Planctopirus limnophila DSM 3776: one gene and its partners. The protein of the gene in region 1 binds, or shares a complex with, the protein of each later gene. Links are inferred from orthologs where the notes say so. Each region holds a gene or a part of one and is shown in the gene's direction. Other genes may lie near its edges.

Evidence for each region.
Region 2: PLIM_RS08725 (region 1) and scpB share a complex: the UniProt entries of both Bacillus subtilis proteins name them as parts of the cohesin-like complex. The link is inferred for Planctopirus limnophila DSM 3776 from one-to-one orthologs.
Region 3: the proteins of PLIM_RS08725 (region 1) and smc are in contact, whole or in part, in a crystal structure (PDB 3ZGX), measured with the Bacillus subtilis proteins. The link is inferred for Planctopirus limnophila DSM 3776 from one-to-one orthologs.

Annotation. Positions count from the first base shown.
Region 1 is NC_014148.1:2,181,553-2,184,479, forward strand. What follows is about bases 70-2,843. They hold PLIM_RS08725 (segregation and condensation protein A), read left to right. Parts: upstream 70-956; coding sequence 957-1,730; downstream 1,731-2,843. Other genes in these bases: PLIM_RS08720 (sugar phosphate isomerase/epimerase family protein), read left to right, coding at 70-767; PLIM_RS08730 (DUF4870 domain-containing protein), read left to right, coding at 1,838-2,287; PLIM_RS08735 (hypothetical protein), read right to left, coding at 2,280-2,660; PLIM_RS08740 (DEAD/DEAH box helicase), read right to left, coding at 2,800-2,843. In the rest of the region: more of PLIM_RS08720, read left to right, coding at 1-69; more of PLIM_RS08740, read right to left, coding at 2,844-2,927. UniProt on the Bacillus subtilis protein: Participates in chromosomal partition during cell division. May act via the formation of a condensin-like complex containing Smc and ScpB that pull DNA away from mid-cell into both cell halves.
Region 2 is NC_014148.1:2,824,275-2,827,370, forward strand. What follows is about bases 53-2,995. They hold scpB (SMC-Scp complex subunit ScpB), read left to right. Parts: upstream 53-1,117; coding sequence 1,118-1,873; downstream 1,874-2,995. Other genes in these bases: PLIM_RS11260 (tetratricopeptide repeat protein), read left to right, coding at 53-69; PLIM_RS11265 (hypothetical protein), read left to right, coding at 279-1,121; PLIM_RS11275 (hypothetical protein), read left to right, coding at 2,086-2,277; PLIM_RS11280 (hypothetical protein), read right to left, coding at 2,419-2,995. Outside these bases: more of PLIM_RS11260, read left to right, coding at 1-52; more of PLIM_RS11280, read right to left, coding at 2,996-3,072. UniProt on the Bacillus subtilis protein: Participates in chromosomal partition during cell division. May act via the formation of a condensin-like complex containing Smc and ScpA that pull DNA away from mid-cell into both cell halves.
Region 3 is NC_014148.1:1,492,467-1,496,927, reverse strand. What follows is about bases 24-4,331. They hold smc (chromosome segregation protein SMC), read left to right. Parts: upstream 24-363; coding sequence 364-4,131; downstream 4,132-4,331. Other genes in these bases: PLIM_RS06035 (flagellar basal body P-ring protein FlgI), read left to right, coding at 24-301. Also shown: more of PLIM_RS06035, read left to right, coding at 1-23; PLIM_RS06025 (GDSL-type esterase/lipase family protein), read right to left, coding at 4,350-4,461. UniProt on the Bacillus subtilis protein: Required for chromosome condensation and partitioning.

The DNA of each region.
Region 1 (2,927 bases):
CCACGGTTCAGGTGCATGCCCCTCATCCGCATACGCGAACTCGTGAACATGCTCAGGCTTTTCGAGCCAAGTGCGATGCAGCCGGCATTCAGGTAACTGTTATCTTCGGTGGCTTTGATGGAGAAAGTTACGCCGATATCCCCACCACGGCACGAACTGTCGGGCTCGTCCCTCTTGAAACGCGTGCCAGTCGCGTCGCAGAAATGAAAGAGATTTCAGACTTCGCCAGTTGGGTCGGTTGCCCGGCTATTGGATTGCATATTGGTTTCGTCCCTGAAAGTTCCAGCCCCGATTACAGCGAACTGGTTCGCGTCACCCAGGATCTGCTCACTCATGCAGCAAACCATGGCCAGGCCGTCCATCTGGAAACAGGGCAGGAATCGGCAGATCACCTGCTGGAATTCATCGAAGATGTCAACCGCCCTAATCTGGGAATCAATTTCGACCCGGCCAATATGATCCTCTACGGGACAGGCAACCCGATTGAAGCGCTTCGCAAAGTGGCCCGTTATGTCCGCAGTATTCATTGTAAAGATGCTCTCTGGGCCCCAGTCAACGAACGTGGAAAATCATGGGGCCAGGAAGTCGCATTGGGGACTGGCGATGTCGGGATGGAAGCTTACCTCACGACACTCTGGGAGATCGGCTATCGCGGCCCACTCACCATCGAACGCGAAATTCCACACGATCCGGTTCAACAGAAGAAAGATCTCGCCAGTGCTCTGGAACTCCTGACAGGGCTGCGGAAGAAAATTGCCAACTGCTGAAGCCTGGCCCCGGCGGTTTCTGCCGCACGCACATACTCAAAGCCCAGCCCGCAGACATCACCGGCGAAGTTTGCGGGCTGGGCTGGATTTAATGGCATTATTCGTCGATAAACAGGTTGTTGGCTTCGATGGGCTTCTGAACTTTGTCACCTTCAGAATGCAGAATTCTTCACGAACGCGGATCAGGAAATGCCCGACTATCGCGTTCAACTCGACACCTTCAGCGGTCCTCTGGACCTGCTGCTCTATCTGGTGCGCCGCAACGAAATCGATCTGCTCGATTTGCCTATCTCGCAGATTACTAATCAGTTTCTCACATTTCTGCAGGTCCTTGAGCTGATCGATCTGGATACCGTGGGAGAATTTGTCGTCATGGCAAGTTCTCTGATCGAGATCAAAAGCCGCCTCGTTCTCCCTCGGGCTGAGGATCAGGCCCAGGAAGCTCAATCAGCCATGGGGGAAGACCCCCGGGCAGAACTCGTGGAGCAGTTACTCGAATACAAGCGATATCGAGATGCAGGACAAGCCCTGCAGAAACAGGCCGACGACTGGCACAATCATTTCCCGAGAATGACCAGTGAAAAGCCCAAATCGAGCCGGGATATCGCCAACGACTCTTTCAAAGAAGTCGAACTCTGGGATCTGGTGAGTGCCCTGACTCGAGTCATGCAGAAGAAGATCGTCGTCGAAACAGCTGCTATTCGTTACGACGACACTCCCATTTCTGTCTATGTCGAACGAATTGGAGCACATGTCCGCAAGACCGGTCGGGCATCGTTCAGCGAATTCTTCGAAGGTGCCAACGAGCGCAGCAAAATCGTGGGCATCTTTCTGGCTGTCCTTGAACTTCTCAGGCATCACCAGTTTCATGCCGAGCAACCAGAGCCTCATGGCGAGATCTATCTCATGCCACCTGACAATCCGGAGCATGCCTCGTCAGTCGATCCTGCTGAAACTCCCTGAGAGACTGCCGGTGATTTTCTGATAATCAATTTGGCTTTTGCAAAAACTTTTGCCAAGATCGGCCATCCCTCTGCGTAATATCTCGGGATCAGAAACCGGAGGCCACCATGTCAATTGCCGATGAACTCTTCAAACTGCAGCAGCTTCGCGATAACGGTACGATCTCGAATGAAGAATTCGAGCTTCAAAAAGCCCGGCTGATTGAACCCAAGCCAGCACTCAATCTGGATGTGAAGCAATGGTCTGTGCTACTCCACCTCTCACAATTGTTGAATCTGGTGACGGGCTTTGGCGGAATTATTGCCCCCATTGTCATCTGGATGCTCTTCCGCGATCAATCACCAGAGATTGACCAGCACGGAAAGAACATCGTGAACTGGTGGATTTCCAGCTTCATCTACGGAGTTGTCAGCGGCATTCTCTGTGTCGTGATCATTGGCATCCCGATGTTGATTGTGCTGGTGATCCTGACGATCCTCTTCCCCATCATCGGTGCCATTAAGGCCGGTAATGGAGAGGTCTGGAAATATCCAATGACCATCGCCTTTATCAAGTAGTCGTCTTTGCGGGTGATGTTTTGTACCAGGCGAACACAAAGAGCCCCGCAAACAAAAAATCAATCGCAGCAGCACCTACGAGTGGCCACGGCAAACGTCCCACGACTGTCAGAATCAGGGCGGGAATGACAAAGCCCACTTTCTCGATAATCCCAGGGATGATCATCAATCGGTAGCGCTTGATATCCCAGGACATGATCACGTAAGCCACTTGCCAGGCAATCGTCACCCCCAGAAAACCATAATAGAACTCAGTATGAGTAATTGCGGGTGGATACTCGGCGGAGAATGTCGATTCCGCAGCATACATCGGCAGCAGCACCACCAGGCCATAGATCCCTGCGACAAGAAAAATGACTCGGGCTGCGAACATCCAGGTATCCTCGCAAAATGATCATCAGCTCAAATTGTTAACCACTGTCGTTTGACTATGTTGATCGCCCAGAACAGCGGCCAGCCAGCAAAACGGCACGAGTCATTCTATTTCGGCAGCAGCATCAAGCTGGCTGGCATTATGCCGGGTCATTCACATGCCGGGCAGGGCGGCGCGGCCGCTGAGTTTCGAAATCTCGTATCTCGTACCGGGCCAGTTCCTTGTTGACTCGGATTTCAATGTTGGTCAACTGGTCACCTTCTTCTC
Region 2 (3,096 bases), 640 kb from region 1 along the record:
GATATGGCCAGAGAACGATTGGAACGATCTCATGGTGATGCTTCTGAATCCCCACTTGAAAACCTGTAAGAATTCAGATCACCCGTCAATCTGGCGAGGATAGAGAACACGGGCCAATTCCAAGGCGACTTTCATGAGAGTTGCACAGTTCAATTCTGATGAGTTGTCATTGTAGAGAATTCTCGACTGGGCTAAATTTCAACTCAAGTTGATGGCAGCGAGATTCTCAGATCGACCTGACGGGATGTCGGGGTAGAACAGACAGGGAGGTTTCAAACATGCGTGCGAGCTCCCAGGGGTCATTCACCACACTGTTACTACTCGTACCAGTCCTGGCAGTGCCACTCTTTGCGATTTTTGGCCTTCCGGAAATTTCGACGGATACTCATCAGACGTCGCTCGAAGAAGAGTTCCCGGAACTCTCGGATGTAACGCCGCTGGCCTCCGACGCTAAAGCTTTTGGTGCTGGGGCATTACCTTCTGAGACATCGTCTGCCCTGCCAGCAAGCACTACGCCTCTCACCGAACATCCCGAGGGAGTGGCCGGAAATTCAGAGCCTCCACTTTGGAGTAATAATCAAGGGAGCAATAATCAAAACCCTCCTGATCAGAAAGCGCCCGGGACCACTCCTGCCGATGCTGGCGCGATGGCCTGGGCCGATACAACCTCTCCACCCGTCGGAACTGCACCACGAACACTGCCCAACGCATCCGCATCTCCATTAAGCAATTCTGAATTGCATGGCATGGTCCACGGGGAGTTTGCAGAACATGAGATCGATGGCTCCCCTGCAACAGGTGTGATTCCTGCTGGCAACACAGAAATTGCTGTCGCTCCCCAGACTCCTGGAAAAATGGGCGGAAAGAAGTCATCCCGCGAAAAGCCAGCAGATACTCCCCCTTTAACCTGGCAAGATGCCGTGCAGAGGCTCCACGCATTACAGATTCGAAACTTCCGCCTCGAACCTGGTGCTGAACCTTCCGTGTTCGTATTCATCTGCTCATACACACCGGCAGACAACCCACGGATTTCGTACCGTTTTGAAGCCGAGGCTAACGAACCACTCAAAGCTGTCGAGAAGGTTCTTCAGCAGATTGAAGAGTGGAGTTCCTCACGATGAGCATGCCCCTGCCCTGGGCTCGCACTTCGGGAAACTTTCAGCAAAACAATTCGTGGCAGGTCAATCACGAACATCGCTGGAAGCAAGGCCACTCGGCTTCGTCATTTCAGTGGTTGATCCAACCGCAATCACCCGCCGGCCCGCCTGCTCATATCTTTGGACTGGAACAAAGCCCCGGCTCAGCCAGTTCTGTACGAACATCCCGGCTGGCGAGATTGGAAGCGATTCTCTTTGTCGCCGATGGCCCGCTTCCTATCAAAAAGCTGACCAACTTAGCCAGCCTCACAGATGTTCGAGAAGCCGAGCAAATGATTCGCTGGCTCAACCAGAGTTATCAGTTCACCCACAGTCCCTATCAGATTTACCCTCTGGCGGGCGGATACCAGCTTCTGACAAACCCTGATTATCAGCCCTGGCTCACTCGCCTGAACACAACTCGCAAAGCTCCCCAACTGACACCATCCACATTAGAAACATTGGCAATCATCGCGTATCGGCAACCAGTCACACGTGCCGATGTCGAGCAGATACGTGGTGTGCAGTGTGTCGATATTCTCAAACAACTGATGGAAGACGGGTATGTCCGTCTGGCAGGTGAAGACGCAAGCCTAGGCCGGCCTTACCTTTATGAAACAACGAAGAAGTTTCTGGAGGAATTGGGGCTGGCCAGTCTGGATGACCTTCCCCATCGCGATGCTTTTCCATCTCGCCACTCGAATACCAACAATGGGAAGAGTGAAAAAGCTGCGTAAGATAATCGCGGTATGCTGGTCGTGACGAGCAGCCAAGATCGTTGTCAAGCATCTGGCTTGATTTTCGAGATTATTTTTCAATTTTCTCGTGATTTTTCTTGGCGAACCCATCAGCCATTTTTATTGTGTAGTCGTGGTCGAACGTCTCATTTCATATGGTTCGTTGCCGCTCTTTTCCAAACTGGCGATGATTCCCTTCTGGAGGCTTCCAAATGTCCTCACTTGCCGCCACAAAAGTTGATTCGGGTGCGAATGTTGATCTTGTCGAAGAGCTTCGTCTGAGAGCTTGGGCTCGCTCTCATTATGAACCTGCCGACCGCCGTAGTCGTCGACTGCATCCCATTGTGCTGGATGAAATGCAACGCAAGGATCAGGAGCAGATCACTCCCAGCCATCCCAGGTAATCAGCAATTCAATCTGTTTTGCGATTTCGCTGAATGGGCATCAACGAAAAGTGCCACTGGAGAATTTCGCTTTCGGCGAGCTTCCCCAATGGCACATTTTCATTAGCAGACATGGAACGCATGACGTTCCGTGTTATTCAATTAACGGCGAATTGTCGCACCATCGCGCACAGCAGTCCCGGGTTGAGATCCGGTTGACGCACCCTGTGGTGCACTCCCCTGAATCGTGCTCGTGGCGGGTGTTGCGGAGGGATCGGGCTGTGTGGGTGACGACCAGTTGGAGACAGCCCAATGGGGGTGTGTCGAAACCACTGTCGCTCCCAGATCATCCAGATCGGCACGGAATGATGCTGAGGTGATGTCCGTATTCGGAATCACTCGCTGCAACACGAACCGGCGATTGCTGGCGATGTAAGCAAAGAACTTGCCCTTGCCCAGCTTGTCGTTATCAGCCAGCAGCCTGAGCAGTGCCGTACGAGGCACATCAGCAGCCGAGCGTGGAAGTTCATCCAGCCAGGCCATAATCCATACCACAGAGCGATCCATGCTGAGCACAGTGCTCATGGAAAGTTCCCATTCGTCGTTATTGACATTCGCTTTAAAAACAAAGTCATAACGCTTGTCGAACAGTTTTGCTTCGAGCCCCATGGCCTTGAGCAGCGTTCCCAGACTTTCGTCGCTCAGTTGGCCACGGGCAGCACTTTCCTGAGCCTGCAGCACTTTCGTCGCAGCAGGAACAGTGACCGCCACAGCAGCAGCCCCCAACAGGGATCGACGAGTTAAACCATCACTCATTCTCGACACTCCTTTGTCGCTTCC
Region 3 (4,461 bases), 690 kb from region 1 along the record:
TGATGCCAGCGAAAAGAGTCTGGCAGATAAGAATGCTGAGCCTTCGATGGCGAGTGTGAAAACCGATGGTTCCGAGAAGAAACCGGCCTCCAGAAAAACACCGGAAAAGAGCTCGGAGAAGAACGAACCAAACTCGGGGCTGCCTTCTCAATCTGAGCCGGATGACTCCCCACGAGCTGAGAAAAAATCGTCCTCAAAACCGACAGCCGATCGCTCCGCTGCCGATGATGAGCCAGATTCATCGTCAGAGAAAATCCAGTCTCGCTGGCTCCCTGCGTTCAAACGTACTCCTGTGAAATAAGACAATTCCTCGGGGTATGTGATTCCGGTTGTTGATGTTCCATTGTTTCAAGTGTTCTTCCCATGCTCAAAGCGCTGGAACTTTTCGGCTTCAAGAGCTTCGCGGATCGAACACGTTTCGATTTCGCCTCGGGGATCACGTCGGTTGTTGGCCCCAATGGCAGTGGAAAAAGTAACGTCGTCGATGCTCTGAAGTGGATTCTTGGCGATCAAAGTGCCAAGAGCCTGCGCGGCAAAGAGATGACCGATGTGATCTTCAACGGTTCGGCTGGACGAAAACCCAATGCCTATGCCGAAGCCACATTAACCTTTGATAATTCCTCGGGCCTCCTGCCGATTGAAACTCCCGAAGTGACTGTCGGGCGGCGCATCTGGCGAAATGGAGAAGCCGAATACTTAATCAATCGGCAAAACGCGCGGCTCAAAGATGTTCGCGATCTTTTCATGGGAACTGGCGCTGGTGCGTCGGCCTATTCGATCATCGAGCAGGGGCGAGTCGATCAGATTCTTCAGGGAAACCCCTCCAGTCGGCGTGCTGTTTTTGAAGAAGCCGCGGGGATCAGTCGATTTCGAACTCGCGAGCAGGAAGCACTGCGCAAACTCGAGCGTGTCGATCAGAACCTGTTGCGACTGACAGATATTGTTGATGAAGTCGAAGGCCGGTTGAACTCGACGCGCAGCCAGGCCGCTAAAGCCGTCAAATATCGGGAACTCCATCAGGAACTCACTCGATGGTGGCTGGGCCTGGCGGCAGACGATACGCGGGCTTTGCAATTCCAACTGAATGAACTCGCTGCAAAGATTGTGGCTCTCGATGCCGAGCGGGAAAATCTGACCAGCGAGCATCAGAAGATCGAAGCCGATGAAAAACTGACCGAGCACGAGTTATCCGCACTCGATGGAGAGATTCGTCAGGTCAACGAGAAGTTGAACGGCCTGCGACAGGAAGTTGCTGGGGATCAGGCGACTGTTCAGTTTCTCAAATCTCGGATGAGTGAGCTCGAAAGCGAACTGACACGTCTCTACCGCCAGCGGGTCATGCTCGCTCAGCGATATGATGCTTCATTCCAGGAAATTCAGTCTTCTGCAGCTCGATCTGCTGAAATTCAGACAGAATATGCCCAGCGCCGGGAGAGTTTTGAGAAACAGCAAACACAGTTGGTTCATCTCGATCAGCAGCAGGAAAGTGACTCAATTCAACTGCAGTTACAGGAACAGCAGTTGCGGGAACTTGAGCGCAAGACCCAGCAGATCGAGAGTCAGTTAACACAACTGGCGGCACAGACTGACAGTCAGCAACTGGCATTGCTGATGAATGAACAGCAAATCGAAGAACTTCGAGAAAAGCTGCATCACGCTCAGCAGAAACGGACAGTGCTTCACGCCGAGATGAATCTGGCCTCGACGCATCATGCACAGACGCTGGAACATCTCAAAAGCGTGCAATCTCAGAGATTCCAACTGATTGGTACTCAAGACAGTGCTCGCGAAAGATTGTCCAGCCTGCGTGAACAGCGCAGTGCTGCCATGGCCAGAAAATCAGTACTTGAAGATCTCGAATCGCGCGAAGAGGGTCTCGGGATTGGTGTGCGTGAAATTCTGCATCGAGCCCGTACGACAAGGCAGGCTCCGTGGGATTCCGTCGTCGGAAGTCTGTCCGATCTTCTGGATGTCGATCTCAATGATGCCGCTCTGGTCGAAGTGGCACTGGGCTCGCGCGCCCATATCATTGTGCTGCGAGAATACCAGCCACTGCTGGATTACCTGGGACGCAGTCAGGCTCAACTTTCGTCGCGGGTTCAGTTTCTGGCGATCCCCGAAACAGAAGGATCTGATTTCCGTCAGCCAGCGTGGCAGGGAACCCGATTCATTCACTTCCCACTCGATCACCGTCGGCTGGTTTCTCTCGATGGACAGCCGGGTGTTGTCACTCGGGCCGATCGTCTGATCCGTCAGGAACGTGGTGTCCATGGACTGGCGGCGGCTGTCCTGGCAGATACATGGATCGTTCATGACCTGCCGACGGCAGTCAGACTTTCCGCAGGGGAAGGGCAAAGCTGTCGGTTCGTCACTTTGCAGGGAGAAGTTCTCGAAGCCAACGGCGCGATTGCACTGGGAACACTACGCACAGATACCGCGGTCATCCCGAGAAAAAGCGAATTGCGTCAACTGCGCATCGACATTGCACGCCTGGAGCGGGAGATCGAGCGGCAAGAACAATCGGTGAACATCACTTACACCCAGTTGTCTGCTGCTGACGCCTCTCTCGAAGCCGCCGCAACTGAAGCGGACACGGCAGCCACACGACTCGCCGAGGTGCGTTCACAGGTTTCGTTGGCCGAACAGATCGAACAACGACTGCAGTCTGAACTGGAAAAAGCCCATGCCAACCGTGCTGCCGTAGAAACTCAATTACTCCATTTACAGACTTCTCAAACCGAATTCACTGAAGAGAAAACTCGTCTCGAAGAACAGCGCCGTTCTCAAGAGACCGCACTCCAGAAAGCTCGTAACCTGCTGGATCAGACCGCGCTGGCGCGCAGGCAACTCATCGAGGCCATCAATCGCGAACAACTGGAACTGGCGACACAGGCTGAACGCCTGGCTGGCTGGCAAAAGCAAAGTGCCCGTCTGGCCGAAGAGGTGCAAAGCCGGTTGGCTCAGCGCGATGAAGCCGAACGTCGGGTTCAGGAAGCCTTGGCGACGCGATCCGAGTTGACGCTGCAGATGCTGAATGCTTCCGCTCTGACAGACGAATCGATGATCGAAATTGAAAGCCTGGCGATCACTTCCTCCAGACTCGAACACCAGAAGCAGTCGCTCCGTTCCAGCCGCAGCCAGACACTGCAATTAGAACTCAAATTACGTCAACAAGAGCGAAAACTCGACGATGAGCGGCAAGCGATCGTCATGCGGCAACGCGATCTGGAACATGCGTTAGCTGCCATTGCCGAGCGACTTCAGGAAGAGGGGCATCCGCAACCTGCGGAACTGGCGGCTTCGGAACATAGTGCGCTGAAAAACTATCGGGAGCAGCGTTTATCAGCACATCATGAAACCGCCTCAAGCGAAGAAGAGACAGCACCGTTAACGAGCTCTGATCTGGCTTTGGAAGACATTACTTTTGAGGCCATTCGCCCCGAAGTCGATGCACACGTCCAGCGATTAAGACGAAAACTCAAACTGCTGGGGAGTGTGAACACAGAGAGCCTTAATGATCTCGAACAACTGGAGCAGCGCTATCAACAACTGGCGGCACAACTTCAGGACCTCGTGGAAGCGAAAGCAACGTTAGAAGACATCATCCGGAGGATCAAACAGGAGAGCCGTAAGCTCTTTGCTGAAACCTTTGCCACGATTCGCACCAACTTTCAGGATCTTTTCCGAAAGGTCTTTGGTGGCGGTGAAGGAGATATTGTTCTCGAAGATCCCAATCAGATTCTTGAATGCGGCATCGATATCAAGGCTCGGCCTCCAGGGAAAGAACTGCGCAGTATTTCGCTGCTTTCAGGTGGCGAACGCACGATGACAGCCATCGCGCTGATCATGGCGATCTTCCGCACCAAGCCCAGCCCCTTCTGCATCCTGGATGAAGTGGATGCAGCCCTGGATGAAGCCAACGTCGAACGATTTACGGCTGTCATTCGCGAGTTTCGAGAAGACACTCAGTTCATCATGATTACTCATCACAAGCGATCGATGGTCGTCGCTGATGTGCTGTACGGTGTCACGATGGAAGAATCTGGTGTCTCGAAACGAATGTCTGTCCGTTTCGAAGATGTCTCCGATGATGGCCACTTCCGCCCAGCGACATCTTCAGGTGCGGCCTAAATCGGATTTCAATCAACAACTGCACTTCTGGTGGCTGGGATTGAGTCTTCGAACCCCCAGCCACTTTGGGCAAGAACTGGGGGTTCGCGAAGACGTTTGGCCTCAGCCACCCCATAACCATCTTCAGGTGCGGCCTTAGTCGATTTGAGTTGCGGTCATCGAGCAATTCTCTGCGAAAATACGACAGATAACGCTTCGCAAAGTTCTGTTGAGAGAATTCAATTCAAGGTTTTGAGCCGCAAACGTCGGTATTCCATCTGGCCACGGTCTCCTTCGAGGCCAATGGGGCCTGTTTCAGGAACAGTGAGTGCCGCTTCCAGAACTTCACCA